Geotalea uraniireducens: one gene and its partner. Each later gene encodes a partner of the first gene's protein in a complex. Links are inferred from orthologs where the notes say so. Each region holds a gene or a part of one and is shown in the gene's direction. Other genes may lie near its edges. The genes, in order: accB and accD.

The links.
Region 2: the proteins of accB (region 1) and accD are in contact, whole or in part, in a solved structure (PDB 8UXZ), measured with the Escherichia coli proteins. The link is inferred for Geotalea uraniireducens from one-to-one orthologs.

The regions. Positions count from the first base shown.
Region 1 is NZ_AP027151.1:2,805,354-2,815,935, reverse strand. What follows is about bases 680-3,405. They hold accB (acetyl-CoA carboxylase biotin carboxyl carrier protein), read left to right. Parts: upstream 680-1,671; coding sequence 1,672-2,139; downstream 2,140-3,405. Other genes in these bases: accC (acetyl-CoA carboxylase biotin carboxylase subunit), read left to right, coding at 2,233-3,405; QMN23_RS13205 (M24 family metallopeptidase), read left to right, coding at 680-1,611. Outside these bases: QMN23_RS13215 (roadblock/LC7 domain-containing protein), read left to right, coding at 1-49; aroQ (type II 3-dehydroquinate dehydratase), read left to right, coding at 88-540; more of QMN23_RS13205, read left to right, coding at 544-679; more of accC, read left to right, coding at 3,406-3,573; glycine cleavage system protein GcvH, read left to right, coding at 3,577-3,972; QMN23_RS13185 (menaquinone biosynthetic enzyme MqnA/MqnD family protein), read left to right, coding at 4,090-4,935; QMN23_RS13180 (putative bifunctional diguanylate cyclase/phosphodiesterase), read left to right, coding at 4,959-7,349; QMN23_RS13175 (NUDIX hydrolase), read right to left, coding at 7,314-7,775; QMN23_RS13170 (PxxKW family cysteine-rich protein), read right to left, coding at 7,873-8,163; Fe-S cluster assembly protein NifU, read left to right, coding at 8,543-9,397; cysteine desulfurase NifS, read left to right, coding at 9,394-10,569. UniProt on the Escherichia coli protein: This protein is a component of the acetyl coenzyme A carboxylase complex; first, biotin carboxylase catalyzes the carboxylation of the carrier protein and then the transcarboxylase transfers the carboxyl group to form malonyl-CoA.
Region 2 is NZ_AP027151.1:2,976,652-2,987,500, reverse strand. Bases 7,857-10,849 are described here. They hold accD (acetyl-CoA carboxylase, carboxyltransferase subunit beta), read left to right. Parts: upstream 7,857-8,926; coding sequence 8,927-9,772; downstream 9,773-10,849. Other genes in these bases: QMN23_RS13865 (bifunctional folylpolyglutamate synthase/dihydrofolate synthase), read left to right, coding at 9,860-10,849; trpA (tryptophan synthase subunit alpha), read left to right, coding at 8,050-8,844; QMN23_RS13880 (methyl-accepting chemotaxis protein), read left to right, coding at 7,857-7,996. In the rest of the region: indole-3-glycerol phosphate synthase TrpC, read left to right, coding at 1-486; QMN23_RS13905 (TrpB-like pyridoxal phosphate-dependent enzyme), read left to right, coding at 534-1,889; QMN23_RS13900 (phosphoribosylanthranilate isomerase), read left to right, coding at 1,935-2,546; trpB (tryptophan synthase subunit beta), read left to right, coding at 2,759-3,949; QMN23_RS13890 (transglycosylase SLT domain-containing protein), read left to right, coding at 4,324-4,971; QMN23_RS13885 (LEA type 2 family protein), read left to right, coding at 5,136-5,633; more of QMN23_RS13880, read left to right, coding at 5,813-7,856.

The DNA.
Region 1 (10,582 bases):
TTACCTGTTGATGCGCGAAGCGCCGGCGATCGGCGAGCTTTTAGCGTAATTCGCGGCTCAACCCTGGGGACAAGGAGTGGCGATTTCATGAAAATTCTGGTCGTTCACGGGCCAAATCTGAACATGCTTGGCAAACGGGAACCGGGGATCTACGGCGTCGCGACTCTGGATGAAATCAATGCCGCGATCAGTGTCCTTGCACAGGAGCTCGGCTGTGACGTTACCTTTGTACAGGCCAACGGCGAAGGGGCATTGGTTGAAGCGATTCACGGTGCTCTCGGCTGCTGCGACGGGATCCTGATCAATCCTGCCGCCTATACCCATACCAGCGTGGCCCTCCGCGACGCAATCGCTGCCGTCGGGCTGCCGGCCGTCGAGGTGCACCTCTCGAATATCCATTGCCGGGAGGAGTTCCGTCACCATAGTTTTATCGCGCCGGTTGCCGTCGGCCAGATTGCCGGGTTTGGCCCTGACAGCTACCTGTTGGGGTTGCGGGCGCTTTTTACCCATATTAAAAAAGGGATTGTCACGAAGGACTGAGGTATGCTACAAACCAATCTCACTAAAGCCCGTGATTTTGCGAAAAAACACGATGTCGACGCCATCGTGTTTTTTAACATGAGTAATGTCCGATACCTCTCGGGATTTACCGGCAGTGATGGCGTCGTCGTAGTCGACGCGGACCAGTGCTGCTTCCTTACTGATTCCCGCTACACGACCCAGGCAGCCCTGGAGGTAGGCGCTTGCCAGACGCGGCAATATCGAGTGAAACTCGATGGCGTGGTCGAATTGCTAAGCGAACGGGGCTTCCGGCGGGTCGGTTTCGAATCAGAGCACTTGACCGTGGCAACACTGCATTCCCTGGTTGGCAAGCTGCCGGGCATCGATTTTGTGCCGATCGGGGAAGAATTGTCGCTGCTCAGGGTTGTCAAGTCGGCTGCTGAACTCGATCTGCTCGCCGATGCCGCCCGGATTGCTTCCGAGGCCCTGCTCGCCTCCCTGACATATCTGGCGCCGGGAGTCAGCGAGTGCGATTTTGCGCGGGAACTCGAATTTGCCATGCGCCGGGCCGGCGGGGACGAAAAGTCCTTCGATTTTATTGTAGCATCAGGTGAACGGGGGGCGCTTCCTCACGGTCGGGCGAGCGGGAAAATCGTGGCGACCGGGGAACTGGTGACCATCGATTACGGCACGGTTTTCAACGGTTACCATTCGGATGAAACAGTAACGGTGGCAGTTGGCGAGCCCGACAATCGGCAGCGTGAGATATATGCACTGGTCAAGGAAGCTCATGATCGGGCTCTGGCGGCGGTGCGGCCGGGAGTCGAACTGCGGCTGCTTGACCAACTCGCTCGGGATACTATTGCTGAACGGGGATATGGCGACTATTTCGGTCACGGGCTCGGCCATGGCGTCGGCCTGGAGGTCCACGAAAAGCCAGTTGTTTCTCCGCGCAGCGAGGGCATTGCCGAACAGGGGATGGTCTTCACCATTGAACCCGGGATCTATATCCCCGGCTGGGGTGGTGTGAGGATTGAGGATACTGTGGTAGTGACAGCCGACGGTTATCGTTTGCTGACGAAGGTTCCCAAGGACCTGTTAATAGTGTAATATGGGCGCGGCCCATTTTGCCGGGGCGATGTCTCGGAACGACCACTAAAGGAGAAATGTATGGATATTAAGGATCTTAAATCGTTGATAAAGATGGTAACCGAAACGGATATCACCGAATTCGAACTTGAGGCGGCCGAGGAGAAGGTCCGTATCAAGCGGGGCAATGCGGCGGCGGTGGTTAATTATCAACCTGCGCCGACCCTTGCCATCCCTCCCCAGATCATGCCGCAGGTCGCGCCGGCGGCCCCGGCTGCCGAGGCTCCGGCACCGGCCCCTCCTGCTAAAGGGAAAGAGATCGTTTCGCCGATCGTCGGGACCTTTTATCGGGCGCCGGCTCCCGATGCGGCGCCGTACGTCGAGGTTGGCCAGACCGTCGAAAAGGGGCAGGTCTTGTGCATCGTCGAGGCGATGAAGCTGATGAATGAGATCGAAGCGGAGTTCCGCTGTAAGATCGTTGAGATTTGCAAGGAAAACGCCCAGCCGGTCGAATTCGGCGAACCGCTCTTCGTGGTGGAGCCGCTCTAATCGGTCTGGAGCCCGTTGCCGGAGGCTCGCGGCTTTTTTGCCGCGGCTATCCGCTCCCATCTATGCCGTTCAATCAATACTACGGAGAGTTCAATGTTTCATAAAGTTCTCATTGCCAACCGCGGAGAGATTGCCCTTCGGGTTATCCGGGCCTGCAAGGAACTCGGAATCAAGACCGTGGCAGTCTATTCCCTGGCCGACAAGGAGTCCCTCCACGTCAAGCTGGCCGACGAAAGCGTCTGTATCGGGCCGGCGCCGAGCCTGCAAAGCTATCTCAATATCAACGCCATTATCAGTGCCGCCGAACTGACCGATGCCGAGGCGATCCATCCCGGCTATGGCTTTCTGTCGGAAAATGCCGCTTTTGCCGAAATCTGCGAAAACTGCGGGATTACCTTCATTGGCCCGTCGTCGGAGAGTATGCGGATCATGGGGGATAAGATCAGTGCGCGCCAAGCGGTGATCAAAGAAGACGTGCCGATCCTTCCCGGTACCAAGGAGGGGGTCAACGACGTCAATGATGCAATCCGGATAGCCAAGGAGATCGGCTACCCGGTGATCATCAAGGCTACGGCCGGCGGCGGCGGTCGAGGGATGAAAATCGTCCATTCGCCGGCAACCCTGCCCAACGCCTTTGCTACGGCCCGGGCGGAAGCGCAGGCCGGATTCGGCAATCCTGAAGTCTACATCGAGAAATATTGTGAGTGTCCCCGTCACGTCGAAATTCAGATTATGGCTGACAAACACGGCAATGTCATTCATCTCGGCGAACGTGACTGCTCGATTCAGCGCCGTCACCAGAAGATCATCGAAGAGGCGCCGTCGCCGGTCAGTACTCCGGCGTTGCGCAAGGCGATGGGCGAGGCCGCCGTCAGGGCCGCCAAGGCGGTGGGGTACAACAGCGTCGGCACTATCGAGTTTCTGGTCGACAAAACCGGCAACTTCTACTTTATGGAGATGAACACCCGCGTCCAGGTGGAGCACCCGGTTACGGAGATGGTGACCGGCATCGACATCGTGCGCGAGCAGATCCGTTCCGCCGCCGGTTTGAAGCTCCGCTACAAACAGAGCGATATCAAGATTCAGGGTCATGCTATCGAATGTCGGATCAATGCTGAAGACCCGGTCAAATTCACCCCTTCACCGGGGCGGATTGACGGTTATCACACCCCCGGTGGCCTGGGAGTGCGGATCGATTCGTTCGTCTATGACCAATATATGGTCGTTCCCCACTATGATTCGCTGATCGCCAAGCTGATCGTTCATGCCGAAACCCGTGAAGACGCTATCAAACGGATGGCTCGCGCTCTCGACGAGTACATCATCGGCGGTATCAAGACGACGATTCCTTTTCACAAGCGGATCATGGCAAACAAGGATTTCATCGAGGGAGATATCGATACCGGTTTTCTGGAAAGGATCGTTTTGGAGTAGGCCATGGATTTTCCTGAAGAACTCAAGTACAGCAAAGAGCATGTCTGGGTACGGGTCGAGGGGGAACGAGCGGTGGTCGGGATTACCGACTACGCTCAGGAAAGTCTCGGTCTGATCAGTGCGGTCGAGTTGCCATCGGTCGGTGACGAACTGGAGCAGGATGATTCATTCGGCTCGGTGGAGGCGCGAAAAGCGTTGGCCGAATTGTATGCACCCTTGAGCGGCGAGGTTCTCGAAGTTAACGAAGAACTCGAATCTTCTCCTGAGATCATGAATGACGATCCTTACGACGGTGGCTGGATAGCTGTCGTCGCCCTTCGCGACCCCGAAGAACTCAAGTCGTTGATGTCGGCAGACGATTACGCCGAAAGCGTAACCGAAACAGAAGAAGAAGAGTGACTCCGCCCTGTGGCGGCTAAGAAAGAAGAAGGCGGGACGGTAGTCTCGCCTTTGTTTTGCCTTCAATTTCCGGGGAAGTGACCGGTCGGCCTTGGCCCCGCGATTTCTGGAGTTGCCATGACTATTACCATCGGCCAGATCGAGTATGCCAATTGTACGCCCATTTTCACGGTATTGCACCGCCATTTCACCTGCTCCGGCTATCGTTTTGTCCGGGGCGTACCCGCAGCCCTCAACAAACTGCTTGCTTCCGGAGACATTGACGTTTCTCCTTCATCGTCGATTGAATATGCGAAGTACCCCGACCGCTACCTCATTCTGCCGGAGCTGTCGATCAGCGCCATCGGTGCGGTGAAGAGTGTGCTGCTCTTCTCGAGGGTACCGCTAACGGAACTCAGCGGCGCGACCATCGGCATGACCACCGAATCTGACACTTCGGTTAACCTGCTGAAGATTATCCTCGGCAAATTCCATGGCTTTACCAACCGTTTCGAAAGAACCGATCTCGCTCTGCAGCCAGCATTGGAAGCCTTTCCGGCTCTCCTCCTGATCGGCGATAACGCCCTGAAAGAATCCCTGACCACCACCGATCTGCTGGTCTATGACCTCGGCGAGCTATGGCGGCATTTCACGGGTCTGCCGTTCGTTTTTGCCCTCTGGCTGATTCGGCGGGCAACGGTTCGGGAACGGCCGGAAGCAGTACGTCAATTGAGCGCCGAGCTGATTAGCGCCCAAAGGATCGCCTATGACTCGTATCCCGAGATTGCGGCCGAGTCACCGGAACGCTCGTGGTGTCAGCAAGATGTGCTCGTCGATTACTGGCAGACGATTTCTTACGACCTGACCGCGGCACATCTGGATGGCCTGAAATCGTTTTACCGTTTTGCCGCGGAACTTGGCCTGGTGGCGACAGCTCCCGAGATCAGCCTGTATGGTGGCAGTGTGGCATGTGATTTGCTGTAACTTTTACTATGACTCAGGGCCCTATGGTGAATTCGAACTGGTTTAATGCCCTTTCCAAGCGGTTGTGGCAGGTCCGGGATGGCCTCAAGACCGCCGATTATGAACAGCATGAGGAACTTCAGGCGCGAATCTCGCTGGTGGTGAAGACCCGCTGGTTCCTGCTCGCTCTGATCGCCGCATATTGCCTCTTTGCCGGAAGTTCTTATTATTTCAGCCGGTTCGGTCTCTTTTTGTCCCGGTCACAGACCTTCTTCCTGTTTGGTACGGTGGCCTCGGTCATCGGTTACAACTTTCTGCTTCACACCTATCATCGTCGACTCTGCTGCTGCTATCGGCTCGTCAATCTGCTCCAGATCCTCCTCGATCTGGTGCTGGTGACGGTGCTCATCCACTTGAGTGGCGGAGCGTCGAGCTGGTTCTGGCCCGTCTATCTGATCATCACTATCGAAGCTGCCTTTCTCAGCGAACACAAACGTGACGTCTGGCTGGTCGGTGTCTGCGGTGGGCTGCTTTACGGCGCCTTGCTGACAGCTGAGAAACTGCAACTGGTTCCCAATGTGCGGATGCCGTTCGTCGATTCTGCCATTCACCGCGACGGTCTCTATCTGCTGCTCATCTGGCTGTGGGTAACCCTGTTGAATGCCGCGGTTTCGTTCATCGGCTCCTATTTCGTCGGCGCCCTGCGCCGCGAATCCTCTGCCGTCAAGGAGAGTGAGGAGCGGCTGGTTAATTTTCTCGATACTGCCAACGACCTGATTCTCACTGTCAACGCGGAAGGCCGGTTCCTCTACGTTAACGATGCATGGCAGAAGACCCTCGGCTATACGCTGGAGGAGACAGGTACCATCTCTTTCTTCGATATCATTCGTCCCGATTGCCGAGAACAGTGCAGTATTGAGATCGCCCGCGTTCTGGCCGGGGATACCCTCAGTCCCCTCGAATCGGTGCTGGTCGCGAAGAACGGCCGGGAAGTCGTCGTCGAAGGTAACCTGACCTGTGGCTTTGATGACGGCAATTCCCAGGTGATCTGGGGAATCTGCCGCGATATTACCGAGCGGAAACAGGCCGAGGAGCAACTCTATCGGCTTGCCCATCACGATATCCTCACCGAACTGCCCAATCGCATCCTCTTTCTCGACCGATTGCAGCAGGCCAAGGCCCTGGCCAACCGCTACCGTCATCAACTCGCGATCCTCTTCCTCGACCTTGATCGCTTCAAAATCATCAATGATACTCTTGGCCATCCGGTGGGCGACAAGCTGCTGCAGAAAGTTGCCCAGCGGATTGCCGGTTGCGTGCGCGAAGTGGATACCGTTGCGCGGATCGGTGGCGATGAGTTTACGGTGATCCTGGTCAATATTGACAACATCGACGACGTTAAACGGGTCGCGCAGAAGATTCTTCACTCACTCTCCGTTCCGTTCAATATCGATACCTATGAGTTGTTTATTACCACCAGCATTGGAATCGCCCTCTACCCGTCTGACGGCGAGAACATCGATACTCTCGTGAAAAAAGCCGATATCGCCATGTACTACGCGAAAGGGGAGGGGAGAAACAACTTCCAGTTCTACACCCCGCAGATGGATGCCAATGCCGACAAGCGGCTGCTCCTGGAGACCAGCCTGCGCAAGGCGCTCGACCAGCACGAGTTCCGCATTTATTACCAGCCCAAGGTCGACATTGTCTCGAAGCAGATTACCGCTATGGAAGCGCTGCTCCGCTGGGCACATCCGACGCTGGGACTCGTTTCGCCGGCCGAGTTCATTCCGCTGGCAGAAGAGACAGGGTTGATCATTCCGATCGGAGAGTGGGTGCTTCGGGCTGCCTGCATCCAGAACAAGGAGTGGCAGAAACAGGGGCTGCCGCGAATGCGGGTGGCGGTAAACCTTTCTGGATATCAGTTCCAGCAGCGCAATCTGCTGGAAATGATCCGCGGTATTCTGGAAGAGTCGGGGTTGGAAGCTGAACTGCTGGAGCTGGAAATTACCGAAAGCGTCATCATGCAGAACCCCGATTTTGCCGTCTCGGTTCTCAATGAGCTGAAAGACCTCGGCATCCATATCTCAATCGACGATTTCGGTACCGGCTATTCCTCGCTCGCCCATCTCAAGCGCTTTTCGATCAATACTCTCAAGATCGACAAGTCATTTGTCCGGGACGTTGAGGTCAATTCGGCCGATGCCGCTATTACGACGGCGATCATTGCTATGGGGAACAGCCTGAACCTGAAGGTTATTGCCGAGGGGGTCGAAACTGAGGGCCAGTTGAATTTCCTGAGTGAAAACAACTGCGACGAAGTACAAGGGTTTCTCGTCAGTACGCCAATGCCGGCGGGTGAAGTCGCTGCTTTCCTTCGTGAAAGGTGCGGAGCCGATTCATGGCCGATCGGCCGGGAAACGGCCGATGGTTAGCAGGTAATCGTCCAGAATTTTCCGGTGGTCGAAACAGAGTTCGACCGGCAGTTGATCCAGGGGGATCACGGCGACAGCCGCTGCGTCGTCAGCCGCCTGCGGCAGGCCATCGGCAGTGGCGATGAAAACAGTTGAGATGGTATGCTGGCGAAGATCCCGTGCCGGATCGGAATAACAGCCGAGCAGCCGCAGATTACGAATTTCCAGGGAGGTCTCTTCGCGGGCTTCCCGAATTGCCGCCGTTTCCAGCGTCTCGCCATAGTCGACAAACCCTCCCGGCAGTGCCCAGCCAAGTGGTTCGTTTTTCCGCTCGATCAGGACGATCCCGCCAGCCGTTTCAATGATGATGTCGACGGTTGGAACAGGGTTGCGGTAAGCTTTGACGGTTTCCCCGCAACGGGGACAGGTAAGTCGGTCGTAGGCCATGGTTTCCCTCCGGGAACGAACACCTGATGATGGGCTATCGACAACAAAAAAGGGAGGACTTTGTCCTCCCTTCGGTGTCTGCTGCTTCTGTTGCGGGCTACTTTTTCTTCCCGCCCGAGGCTTTCTTGGATGCCTTGAGGGGGTTGATCTTGAGGTCTTCGCCCTTGATCTCCACTTTCACGTGCGTTGCAAAATTGCAGATCCCGCCCGTCCATTTCTTGTCGGGTGCCGGATACGCGCTGCAGACCTTGCCGATGGTCCCGTCAACGATTCGCTCACACCCTTCACAGTTCTCTACCACAACCTGGCATGATCCGCCGGTGAATATGCAACCCTGCTTTCCCCAGAAGGTACACTCGGTACCGGGAAGTACCGTTTGACACTGCATCCTTTTTCCTCCTAAATCTATTGTTTGTTCCGTAACCGTCTGCTTTTGAATGTAGCAATTCCAAAAGAAAAATGTCAACAGGAAAAATCCCCGTCGCCGGCCCGTTTCGCTTGACTCACTCAAGCCGTTATATTAACCTTTTCGACGTTTGCAGCGTAAGACGCAGTCCAGGTGCGTCGCGTCGGTCGCATCTGCCGGTGAAGCGTTATCCTGCTGCTCCCGTTCTCATCTTTTCTCTGTCCCGAAAGCATTGGCGCTTCGGTCGCGTTCAGCGGCCCGCGCCATTCTTTTTTTATTGCCGGCAAGAACTCGTTGTTGAATACCTGACAAATTTGCTATAGTATTAAACCGGTAGAGCATTAACGATAAGGAGGGTTCCATGTGGGATTACACGGATAAGGTTCGGGATCATTTCCTGAATCCGCATAACGTTGGGGAGATAAAGGATGCGGATGCAGTTGGCGAGGTAGGGAGTCTGGCCTGTGGCGATGCCCTTAAACTGTATATCAAACTGGATGAGGACAAGAATCGAATCATCGACGCCAAGTTCCAAACCTTCGGCTGTGCTAGTGCCATTGCTTCTTCATCGGCGCTGACCGATATCATCAAGGGCAGGACCCTGGACGAGGCCTTGGCGGTTTCCAACCAGGAGATTGCCGATTACCTCGGCGGTCTGCCGGAGGAGAAGATGCACTGCTCGGTCATGGGGCAGGAGGCGCTAGAGGTCGCCATTGCCAAGTACCGTGGCGGGCCGGTACCGACCCATAACCACGACCATGAGGAACTGGAAGGGGATGTTGTCTGCAAATGCTTCGGCCTGACCGATGTCTTCCTGAAAAAGGTCATTGCCGCCAACAAGCTGACCACTGCCGAGCAGGTGACCCATTTCACCAAGGCCGGCGGTGCCTGCGGCGGCTGTCTGCCGCGGATCAAGGAGCTGATTGCCGAAGTGCTCGGGACCGAGGCGAAGGAAACACCGAAAAAGCCTGAGAAGCTGACCAATCTGCGCAAAATGCAGCTGATTCAGGAGACCCTGGAGAAGGAGATCCGGCCGCTGCTGTGGGCCGACGGCGGCGACCTGGAGTTGGTGGATATTTCCGGAAGCGAGGTGCAGATTGCCTTTCGCAAGGCATGTGCCGGCTGCTCCGCTTCGGGAAACACCGCCAAGTTTGTCGAGGCCAAATTGCGGGAACTGGTTGCCGATGACATTGTCGTCGTGGAGGTGGAGGGATGAAAGAGATCTACGCCGACAATAACGCCACCACCAAGGTGGACGAAGCGGTTTTCGAGGAGATGCGCCCTTACTTCTGCGAGTTGTACGGCAATCCGAGTTCGATGCATTTTTTCGGCGGCCAGGTGCAGAAAAAGGTTGATGAAGCGCGCAATCGGGTGGCACAGCTGCTCGGCGCCTCGCCGGAGGAGATCGTCTTTACCGCCTGCGGCACCGAGAGCGACAATGCCGCGATTCGCTCGGCTCTCGAAGTCTACCCGGAGCGGCGGCACATTATTACTACCCGGGTCGAGCATCCGGCAGTCCTCACACTCTGCCGCAATCTCGGCAAACGCGGTTACCGGGTGACCGAATTGAACGTCGATGGCGAAGGCCGCCTCGATCTGGATGAACTGCGGGGCGCGATCGACCAGGATACCGCCATCGTTTCGGTGATGTATGCCAACAACGAGACCGGGGTGGTCTTTCCTATCGAAGAGATTGGCAAGATCGTCAAGGAGAAGGGAAAAGGGGCGTTCTTCCACACCGACGCCGTCCAGGCGGTGGGGAAAATCCCCCTCGACATGGCGACGTCGACCGTGGACATGCTGTCGCTCTCCGGCCATAAACTCCATGCGCCGAAAGGGATCGGGGTCCTCTATCTCCGTAAAGGGGTGCCGTTCCGGCCGTTTCTGGTCGGTGGGCATCAGGAACGGAGCCGGCGGGCCGGTACCGAGAATACCGCCGCCATTATCGCCCTGGGGAAAGCCTGTGAACTAGCGGCGCTGCACATGGCCGACGAGAATGGCCGGGTGAAGGCGATGCGCGACCGGCTGGAGAAGGAGCTGCTGGCCCTCATTCCCCATGCCCGGATCAATGGCGGGCAGGCGGAGCGCCTTCCCAACACCCTCTCGATCGCCTTCGAGTTTGTCGAAGGGGAGGCAATCCTGATGCTCCTTTCCGAAAAAGGGATTTGCGCCTCGTCGGGGAGCGCCTGTACTTCCGGCTCCCTGGAGCCTTCCCATGTCCTCCGGGCGATGGGAGTCCCCTTCACCTGCGCCCACGGCTCGGTCCGCTTTTCGCTGTCACGCTTCAATGACGACAGTGATATCGAGGCGATCATCCGGGAATTGCCGCCGGTGATTGAACGGCTGCGGCAGATGTCCCCCTTCGGGCGGGAATTTCTCGATAAGTAGGCAGCAGAAAGTT
Region 2 (10,849 bases), 160 kb from region 1 along the record:
GGCCACCTGCGCTACCTGGCGCTGATCCGCGAACAGGTGCGGCTACCGCTCCTGCGCAAGGATTTCCTCTTCGATCCCTACCAGGTTTACGAAGCCCGGGCGGCGGGCGCCGACGCGATCCTGCTGATCGCCGCCATGCTGGAACTCCCCCAGATCGAAGAACTGGCCGGTCTGGCGCGGGAACTCTCCCTCGACGTGCTCCTGGAGGTCCATGACGAACGGGAACTGGCGACGGCGCTGCAAACCGACTGCCGGCTGCTCGGGATCAACAACCGCGACCTGCGGACCTTCGTCACCGATCTGGCGGTTACCGAGCGGCTCCTGCCGCAGATCCCCGCCGACCGCTTCGTGGTGGCCGAGAGCGGCCTGACCGGCCGGGCCGACATTCTCCGTCTGCAACGGGCCGGGGCGCGCGGCTTTTTGATCGGCGAGTCGCTGATGCGCGAGGGTGATATCGGCGCCAAGTTGCAGGAATTGCTAGGCTGACCCGGCCTGCCGGGCAGTGTTGAATTCATCCCGAAAGGAGTCCGACCGTGCAGACCAAAATCCTGCTCGACGAGAGCCATATCCCGAAGGCCTGGTACAACATCATCCCCGATCTGCCGGGCCCATTGGCGCCGGTCATCAATCCCCGGACCCTGCAGCCGGTGACTCCCGACGATCTCTTGCCGATCTTCCCGATGGCGCTGATCGAACAGGAGGTATCGACCCAGCGGTGGATTCCGATTCCCGACGAGGTCCGCGACATTTACCGCTCCTGGCGGCCGTCGCCGTTGTTCCGGGCGTACCGGCTGGAGCAGGCCCTCGGCACGCCGGCGAAGATTTACTACAAGTACGAAGGTGTTTCCCCCGCCGGCTCCCACAAGCCGAACTCGGCCATCCCCCAGGCCTGGTACAACAAACAGGCGGGGATCCGCCGGCTGGCCACCGAGACCGGTGCCGGGCAGTGGGGGAGTTCGCTGGCACTGGCCTGCTCGCTGTTCGGCCTGGAGTGCACGGTCTACATGGTCAAGGTTTCCTGTACCCAGAAACCGTACCGGCGGAGCATGATGCAGCTCTGGGGGGCGGAGGTGATCCCGTCGCCGTCGGAGTTCACCAACGCCGGCCGGACGATCCTCGCCCACGATCCGGAGAGCCCGGGGAGCCTCGGCATCGCCATCTCCGAGGCGGTGGAGGATGCCGCCAGCCATCCGGATACCAACTACGCCCTGGGGAGCGTCCTCAACCATGTCTGTCTCCACCAGACGGTCATCGGCCTGGAGGCGAAGGAACAAATGGCGATCGCCGGCACCTATCCGGACGTGGTCATTGCCTGCTGCGGCGGCGGTTCCAACTTCGCCGGCCTGGCGTTCCCCTTCATTGCCGACCGGGCGACCGGCAAGCAGGTCCGCTGTCTGGCGGTGGAACCCGCTTCCTGCCCGACCCTGACTAAGGGAGTCTACGCCTTCGATTACGGCGACACCGCCCAGATGGCGCCGATCGCCATGATGTATACCCTCGGTCACGACTTCGTGCCGCCGGGAATCCACGCCGGCGGGCTCCGTTACCATGGCGAGTCGCCGCTCGTTTCCCAACTGTACCATGCCGGCGCCATCGAGGCGAAGGCTTACAAACAGACCGCCTGCTTCGAGGGGGCGCTGCTCTTCGCCCGGAGCGAGGGGATCGTTCCGGCGCCCGAGTCGTCCCACGCGGTGCGGGCGGCCATCGACGAGGCGGTGCTGGCCAAGGAGGAGGGAAAGGAGAAGACCATCCTCTTCGGCCTTTCCGGCCATGGTCAGCTCGATATGGGAGCCTATGACGCCTACCTGTCGGGGGGGCTCGAGGATTACGAATATCCCGAGGCGCTGATCCGGGCTTCGCTGGAGCGGTTGCCGCAGGTGAACGTGTAGGAACGGGCTGGGGACGGGTAACACGCCGTCCCGCCGGGGGGAACCATGGTTCGGGTCAAAATCTGCGGCATTACCACCATCGAGGATGCCCGGGTAGCGATTGACGCCGGGGCCGATGCCCTCGGTTTTGTATTCCATCCGGAGTCCCCCCGCTGTATCGATCCGGAGGGGGCGGCGGGAATCATCGGCCAGCTCCCCCCCTTCGTCCAGACCGTCGGCCTGTTCGTCAACCGTCCCACCGACTTCGTCAACCGGACGGCCGACTTCTGCCGGCTCGACCTGGTGCAGCTCCATGGCGACGAACCCCCTGCTTTTTGCGACAAGGTTGCCCGGCGGGTGATCAAGGCGTTCCGGGTCAAGGATATCTCCAGCCTCGACCCGATCCGCCATTACCGGGCCGCCGCCTTTCTTCTCGATGCCTATTCGCCCAAGGCATACGGCGGCACCGGCCTGACCTTCAATTGGGAGGCCGCCAAGGTCGCCAAGGCGTACGGGCCGATCATCCTTGCCGGCGGGCTGACGCCGGACAATGTCCGCGAGGCGGTGAAGACGGTTATCCCCTACGCCGTCGATGTCTCCAGCGGCGTCGAGAGCGGGCCGGGGAAAAAAGACCCGGCCAAGGTGCGGGAGTTCATCCGCCGGGCGAAGGGGCTTTGAAGCGTCGATACCCGTAACTCGGGACGAGGTGAGCAAAAGGGGACGGAAGTGATTCCATCCCCTTTTCTCGATTCTGCGCACGCGCCGGCGCGACGAAAACCCCCTTGTTTTGCCGGCTTTTCTCTGCTACAACCGCCAATGGCGGTCCCGGCGCAGGGGAATCCCCGGCGTTGCCGCGGCCCGCTATCGTACCAATCAGAAACGGAGGACCTATGAAGTTACCCGACAGACAAGGCCACTTCGGCCAGTTCGGCGGCCGCTACGTGCCGGAAACCCTCATGCCGGCGCTGCTGGAACTGGAGAAAGCCTATGCCCATTACCGGCACGACCGGGAATTCAAGGAAGAATTCACCTACTATCTCCGTCAGTACGTGGGGCGGCCCAATCCGCTCTACTTCGCCGCGAAACTGACGGAAAAGCTCGGCGGGGCGAAAATCTATCTCAAGCGTGAAGACCTGAACCATACCGGCGCCCACAAGGTCAACAATACTATCGGCCAGGGGCTGCTCGCCAAACGGATGGGGAAGAAACGGGTCATTGCCGAAACCGGCGCTGGCCAGCACGGCGTCGCCACCGCGACCATTGCGGCGCTCCTCGGCATGGAGTGCGAGGTCTTCATGGGTGAGGAGGACATCCACCGCCAGTCGCTCAACGTCTTCCGGATGAAGCTGCTCGGCGCGACGGTAACCCCGGTCACCGCAGGCACTGCCACCCTCAAGGACGCGATGAACGAAGCGTTGCGCAACTGGGTCACCTATGTGGACAATACCTTTTACGTCATCGGCACGGTGGCTGGCCCGCACCCCTATCCGATGATGGTGCGCGACTTCCAGTCGGTGATCGGCCGCGAGGCCCGCGCCCAGCACCTGAAGGCCGAAGGGCGGCTGCCCGATTGCCTGGTGGCGGCTGTTGGCGGCGGCAGTAACGCCCTCGGGCTCTTTTACCCGTTCCTCAACGACCGCTCGGTGCGGATGGTGGGGGTCGAGGCGGCGGGGCGGGGGATCGCCACCGGCGAACATGCGGCGCCGCTCTGCGCCGGCCGGGTCGGGGTGCTCCACGGCAACAAGACCTTTCTCCTCCAGGATGAGGCCGGGCAGATTGCCAATGCCCATTCGATCTCCGCCGGCCTCGACTATCCCGGGGTCGGCCCCGAGCATGCCTGGCTCAAGGAAAGCGGCCGGGCCGAATATGTCTCGGTGACCGACGAGGAAGCCCTGGCAGCGTTCACGGTCCTGACCCGTGAAGAGGGGATTATGCCGGCTCTCGAATCCTCCCATGCCATCGCCCAGGTGTTGAAAATGGCCCCCACTCTCGGCAAAGAGACGACGCTCGTTGCCTGCCTGTCTGGCCGCGGCGACAAGGATATCCATACGGTGGCCGAACTGATGGGGGTCAGTTTGTAAGCGGCGGGGGGCTCGTACCGGTATGCGGCTGACAGTTGGTTTTTCTTGTGTAAGTAGTTGAAAGTAGAGGTGAAACTTAAATAATTGCTTGACATTTCTCAACGTTTTACTGTATAAACTCAACTACCTGTTTAATAGAACAGGATCAGGCAAAAGGGCCCCATCGGGTCCTTTTGCCGTTTTTGAAGAGAAGGGGCTCATTAAAGACGACGGTGCTGTTAATATTTGCCGGAGCGGCAGGAGGCCGTTCCGCTCCCGGGTTCGTCAAGGACCCGAGATTTCACGAAAGGAGGTTTCAGCCGGAACAGGCTCCGCATCGTCAATCCCCATCGCGGACCGGCCGGCAAAGCTGCGTAACCCGACCCAAAAATCTTATGAAAAAATTGACTTATCTATTGGCAGGCATGATGCTCATCGGAGTTTCCTGCAGTCCGGCAGGACTGCGCAAGGAGGCGGAACCGACAGCACAGACGGCAGTTGCCCCCGACCCGGAAGTCCTCCGCCTCATGGAGCAAGGAGTTGAACTGGACGAGCGGCAACGGCAGGCTCGGGCCATTGCGGCGGTATTTGCCCGCCGGACCGACTCTGAACGGGCTCACCGTCTTGCTTACCTCTGTTACCAGAAAACCCTCGGGACGAGGCTGATGCCCCTTGACCTGGCGGAAATTGCCCTGGCGGAAACCGGTTCCGTCGGCTTCAGCTCCGCCGCCGTCTCCCCGAAGGGGGCCATCGGCGTCTGGCAGTTGATGCCCTCCCGGGCGGAGAGCCACGGTTATCGGCCAGAAGAGATGCGCAACGATGCCAAGTGCGCCGAAGCGGCCGTGCGGGAGCTGTACAGCAAGCTCGACATGGCGAACGGCAACCTGGTGAGAGCAAAGAAGCTCTATTGCGGCGTCGGCCCCGAGGCCGATGCCTACGAGATCAAGCGGCGCCGCTACCGGCGTGAGATTCTCAGGGAATTGGGTGCCCCTGCTCCCGTTCAGGCTGAGGAGCCCCGGATCATCCTGGAGCAGGCGTCGTAACGTTTTGGTGTCGCATGACACCTTCCCCTACCGGAGAGGCGGACTTTTTCCCAAGGTCCGCCTCTTTTTTGTTCTTGCCGGGCGTCGGGTTTTACTCGCCGCCGATCTTGTGCTAAGGTGGGTCGCCGGATAATCCGGATTTCGAGGCAAGGATTGGTCGAACGATGAAAAAGATGCTGTTGCTGGTCGGAGCGCTCTTGTCCGCCTGCTCGCTCCTGGTTGCCGAGCCGCAGGTCGCCGTGAAAAACCTGGCCGTTGTCGGCCTGGGGAGCGAAGGGGTCGAGCTCGATGTGCTGCTCGCCGTCACCAATCCCAATTCGTTCAGCCTTACCCTCGATGGCTACACTTATGACCTGCGGGTCATGACCCTGCCGCTGGCCAGCGGGGGGCAGCGGCGGCGGCTGGAATTCCCGGCCGCGGTCACCACCGAAATCCGCCTGCCGGTTCTGGTACGCTACCGGGACCTGCTGGCCATCCTGGAACGGCATCCCGACCCTGACAAAATCCCCTATCACCTGACCGGCAGCCTGCAGGTCGAGACGCCATTCAGCACGTCCCGGGTCCCGGTCGGGGCGCAGGGCGATTTTCGCGTGCCGGCGCGCTATCGACCGTCCGCCCTGCTGGGTGGGCTCGCCGGTCTGATAAACGGCTGGCAGCATTGAGCCCCGGTTGCCGGGAGGGGGATGGCGCCTCTCCCCGGGGTGGTGAAACAGGCCCGGCCTATGGTGGCCTTCCCGGCGGAAAGCGGCGTGAAAAGGCTCTTTTCGCTTGATAAGTTCGGCACCTGTCTGGTATATCAGTACGGATTGCAGGTTGCTCATTTATGCCTTCCGAGGTTGTTATGCTCAATGATTTTAAACTCGGCTACAAGTTGATCGGCTCGTTTGCCATTATGGCGATAATTGTCGCGGTAACCGGCTTCATCGGTATCAAGAGCATCAGCATGGTAACCAGTCGTGTTACCACGATGATGCAAAACAGAGCCAATCAGCAGAAGCTTGCCCTGCAACTGCAGGCTGCCGAGCGGACCAGCCGGGTGGCGATCCTTGAAACCCTGATGTCCCATCTCGATGCGGCGGGGGTCAAGGAACATGCTGCCGCCTATTACAAGAACCAGGACATCTTCCGCCGATACAGCCGGGCACTGTTGACCGGCGATCAGGCACTCGGCATCCAGCCGGCCGAAAAGGACAGCGTCATGGCGGAGCATGCCAAGGCGTTGATGGAAACCTGGGGCGAGTACGAGAAGGTGGCGCAACGGATCATCGCTTACAAGACGGCGGTGGTCAGCGGCCAGGCTACCCCGTCGAACCTTGAGGAAGAGCGGCTGGTGGAAGAGTTGTCGGGGGCCAGCGATTTCGTTGCCCGTGATATCGACGACTTGATGGAAACCGTCAAGGTGATGATGCAGGAGGTCGGCAAGGAGGCGGGACAGATCCGTGCCTCGGTCAGCATTACTTTCATTGTCGTCATTATCGGTGCTGCCGTGCTGGCGATGCTCTTCGGCGGGATCGCCACCCGCAACATCATCGGCCGGGTGGACCGGATGATCAGGGCGACCAACCTGGGGGCCAAGGGCGACCTGACGGTCCGGGTAGCGATCGATTCCGCCGACGAGCTGGGCAATCTCAGCAGCGACTTCAACACCATGCTCGAAATGCTCGGCGAACTGGCCCGCAAGGTGAACCGTTCGCTGATCGAAGTGGGGCAGATTTCTGCCAACATCTTCGAAGCTTCGCGCCGGGTGATGTCGGCCGCGGAAGTCCAGGCCGGCGGCGTGTCCCTGACCTCCTCGGCGGTTACCGAGATCAATACCTCCGTCAAAGAGGTTTCCCACGGCGTCGACAGCCTCTCCCTCTCGGCGTCGGAAACCTCCTCCTCGATCCTCGAAATGGCCGCCAGCATCGAGGAAGTGGCGATGAACGTCGATTCGCTCTCCCAGGCAGTGGAAGAGGTCAGTTCGTCGGTGATGGAAATGGCGGCGTCGATCAAGCAGATCAGCAGCAGCGTGGTCAGCCTGATGGAAGTTTCGACCACCACGGCATCGTCGGTGGCGGAGATGGACAGTTCGATCAAGCAGGTCGAGAAGAACGCCTTGGAAACCGCCAGCATTTCGGAAGAGGTCCGCAAGGATGCCGAGCTCGGCAAGGCGTCGGTCGAGGCGACCATTGCCGGGATCAACGAAATCAAGCGCTCCTCCCGGATCACCTCGGAAGTGATCGAGACTCTTTCCGGCCGGGCCAACGATATCGGCGCCATCCTTTCGGTTATCGACGAGGTGGCGGAACAGACCAACCTGCTGGCCCTGAATGCCGCCATTATTGCCGCCCAGGCGGGTGAACACGGCAAAGGCTTTGCCGTGGTGGCCGACGAGATCAAGGAACTGGCAGAGCGGACCTCCAGCTCGACCCGAGAGATCGCCCAGCTGATCAAGGGGGTCCAGGATGAAACGGCCCGGGCGGTGGAGGCGATCGATCTGGCAGAGAAGAGCATTGCCGACGGCGAGACCCTGTCCCACGAGTCCGGCGAAGCGCTCAACAAGATCGTCATCGGGGTGCAGCAGGCGACCGCCCAGGTCGAGAGCATCGCCCGGGCGACTACGGAGCAGGCGAAGGGGAGCCACATGATTCGCGATGCCATGGAGCGGGTCTCCGACATGATCGGCCAGATTGCCGGCGCGACCCGGGAGCAGAGCAAGGGGAGCGACATGATCATGACCGCCGCCGAGCGGATGAAAGGGCTTACCTCCCAGGTCCGGACCTCGACCAAGGAGCAGAGCAAGGTCGGTAATTTCATTGCCCGCTCCACCGAGAACATCACCGACATGATCCTGCAGATCAAGCGGGCCTGCGACGAACAGACCCGGGGGAGCGAGCAGATCATCCGGGCGGTGGAAAACATCCAGGATTCGACGTCGACCAACCTCGGTGCCGCCAAGATGCTCGACGATTCGGTGTCGCGGCTCTCCCGGCAGCTCGACGTCCTGCAGCGCGAGATGAGCAGTTTCAAAACGGAAGAGGAATGAGACCCTAGCCGGTTCCAGATCAACCGGGACCGGCGGAAGCGAGTAGCGAGTTCATGAGCAGGATTTCTGATACCTTTGCCCGCTGTCGGGCCCAGGGAAGCAAGGCCCTGGTAACGTTCATTACCGCCGGTGATCCGAACCTGGCGGCGACCGAAGAGTTGATTCCGCTCCTGGAGCGAAACGGGGCCGACATTATCGAACTGGGGGTGCCGTTTTCCGATCCGATGGCCGATGGCCCGACCATCCAGCTCGCCTCGGAGCGGGCGCTGGCGGCCGGCACAACACTCGATAAAATTTTAGCGACAGTAAAAGCGGTACGGCGGCGCACCCAGGTGCCGATTATTCTGATGGGCTACTACAATCCGCTGCTCAACTACGGTCTGGAGCGCTTTACCAGCGATGCGGCCGCTGCCGGGGTCGACGGCGTGCTGGTGGTCGACCTGCCGCCCGAGGAAGCAGACGAGCTGCAGTCCTGTACCGACCGGCACGGTCTCGATCTGATCTTCCTCCTGACCCCCACCTCGGATGCTGCCCGCCTCCGGAAGGTGACCCGCCGGGCCCGCGGCTTCATCTATTACGTTTCGGTTACCGGGGTTACCGGGGCGCGGCGTGACGTCGAACGGTCGATCGGGGCCAATGTGGCGGCCATTAAGGCCCAGACGGCGGTGCCGGTGGTCGTCGGCTTCGGCGTCTCCACTCCCGAACAGGCGGCGGAAGTCGCCGCCGCCGGTGACGGGGTAGTGGTCGGCAGCGCAATTGTCAAGCTGTTCGAGCAGCACCGCGATACGGCCCTTCAGTCGGCCGTGGGAGAGTTCACCGCCGGTCTGAAACGGGCAATTGCAAATTGACTTTCCGGTGGTTTTCTGTTAACAGGTTTCTTTATTTTTGCTAAAAAGTCCGGGGCGATGGCGGCCCCGAGGGAGCTATCAGATGGCGTGGTTCAAAAGGGATAAGGCCCCGTTGGCGACAGACAAAAAGGTTAAGGTACCGGAAGGGCTCTGGACCAAATGCCTGAGCTGCAAGGAAGCGCTCGTCACGAAAGATTTGGAGCGCAATCTCAATGTCTGTCCCAAGTGCAACCACCATTACCGGATCTCGGCCCGGCAGCGGATCGACTTGCTGCTCGATGCGGGGAGCTTTGTGGAATACGACGCTACGATGGTTTCGGTGGATGTCCTTGAGTTCAAGGATTCCAAGAGTTATCAGGAGCGGATCCAGGCCGCCCTCGCCAAAGGGGGGGCAAAGGATGCGGTCATCTGTGGCGCCGGGGCTATTGAGGCCATCCCGGTACAACTGGCGGTCTTCGACTTCTCCTTCATGGGGGGGAGCATGGGGAGCGTGGTTGGCGAGAAGATCACCCGGGCGATCGAGCGGGGCGTTGCCGCCCACACCCCGGTAATTGTCGTTTCCGCTTCCGGCGGCGCCCGGATGCAGGAGAGCATCCTGTCGCTGATGCAGATGGCCAAGACCTCGGCGGCGCTGGCCAAGCTGAGGGAGCAGGGGCTTCCCTTTATTTCGGTGTTGACCGACCCGACGACCGGCGGCGTTACCGCCAGTTTCGCCATGCTCGGCGACATTAATATCGCCGAGCCGAAGGCGCTGATTGGCTTCGCCGGCCCCCGGGTCATCGAGCAGACGATCCGCCAGAAACTTCCCGAGGGGTTCCAGCGTGCCGAATACCTCCTCGATCACGGCATGGTCGACCTGATCGTCGAACGGAAGGATATGCGCGCCACCCTGGCCCGGGTGCTGGGAATGCTCTATCGTCCCCAATAACGGCGATAGCGGGGCGGCGCCGGTTGCCGCCCCCTCCCTCAAATCGGTGGACTTTCCCCCCTTCTTCCCCTATAATTCCCGCCTGTCATGACCTATGAAGAGATTCTGGCACACATATACGGCCTGAGGCGTTTCGGCATCAGGCCGGGTCTGGCACGGATCTCTGCACTGTTACAACAACTCGGCAATCCCCAGGAATCGTTTGCGGTCATTCACGTGGTCGGGACCAACGGCAAAGGGTCGACGGCGGCTTTTCTCGCCTCCCTGCTGACTGCGGGCGGTTATCGTACCGGGCTGTTTACCTCGCCCCATCTGATCAGTTTTACCGAACGGTTCCGTCTCGACGGTACCGAGATCGCTGAAGAGCGGGCCGGTCGGTTGGCCGAGCGAGTACTCGCCGCTGCCCCACCGGGCACCACCTTTTTCGAAGTGGTTACCGCTCTGGCGCTGCTCTGGTTTGCCGAAGCCGGGGTGGCGGTGGCCGTCGTCGAAGCCGGCATGGGGGGCGGTCACGATGCCACCAGCGCGGCGAACGGCCTCATGACGGTGATCACGCCCATCGCCCTCGATCATTGCGAGTGGCTCGGCGCCAGCCTGCCCGCGATTGCCCGGGAAAAAGGGGCGATCATCAAGCCGGGAACGCCGGTGGTGCTGTCGCGCCAGCCGGAAGCGGTCAGCGCGGTCCTTGCCGAACAGTGCCGGCGCGGAGGGAATTCCCTGGTGCGACTCGACAACGATTTTTCCGCCGCCTGGCACGAGGACGGTACTCTCGCTTATCATGGGCTGGCGCGGACGTTGTCCGGTTTGCGGCCGGGGATCGGCGGTCGCTACCAGGCGGACAATGCCGCCACTGCGCTGGCGGCGGCGGAATCGCTCGGCCACTGCGGTTTTCCCCTGCCGGAGACGGCATTCGGCGACGGGCTGGCGGCGGCCCGCTGGCCAGGACGGATGGAACTGTTTCCCGGGCCGCCCCGCATCCTGCTCGATGGCGCCCACAACCCCGCCGGTGCCGCTGCCCTGGCCGCCTCGCTCGGCGGGCTGTCCCGCAGCCGGCTGTTCATGGTGCTCGGGGTGATG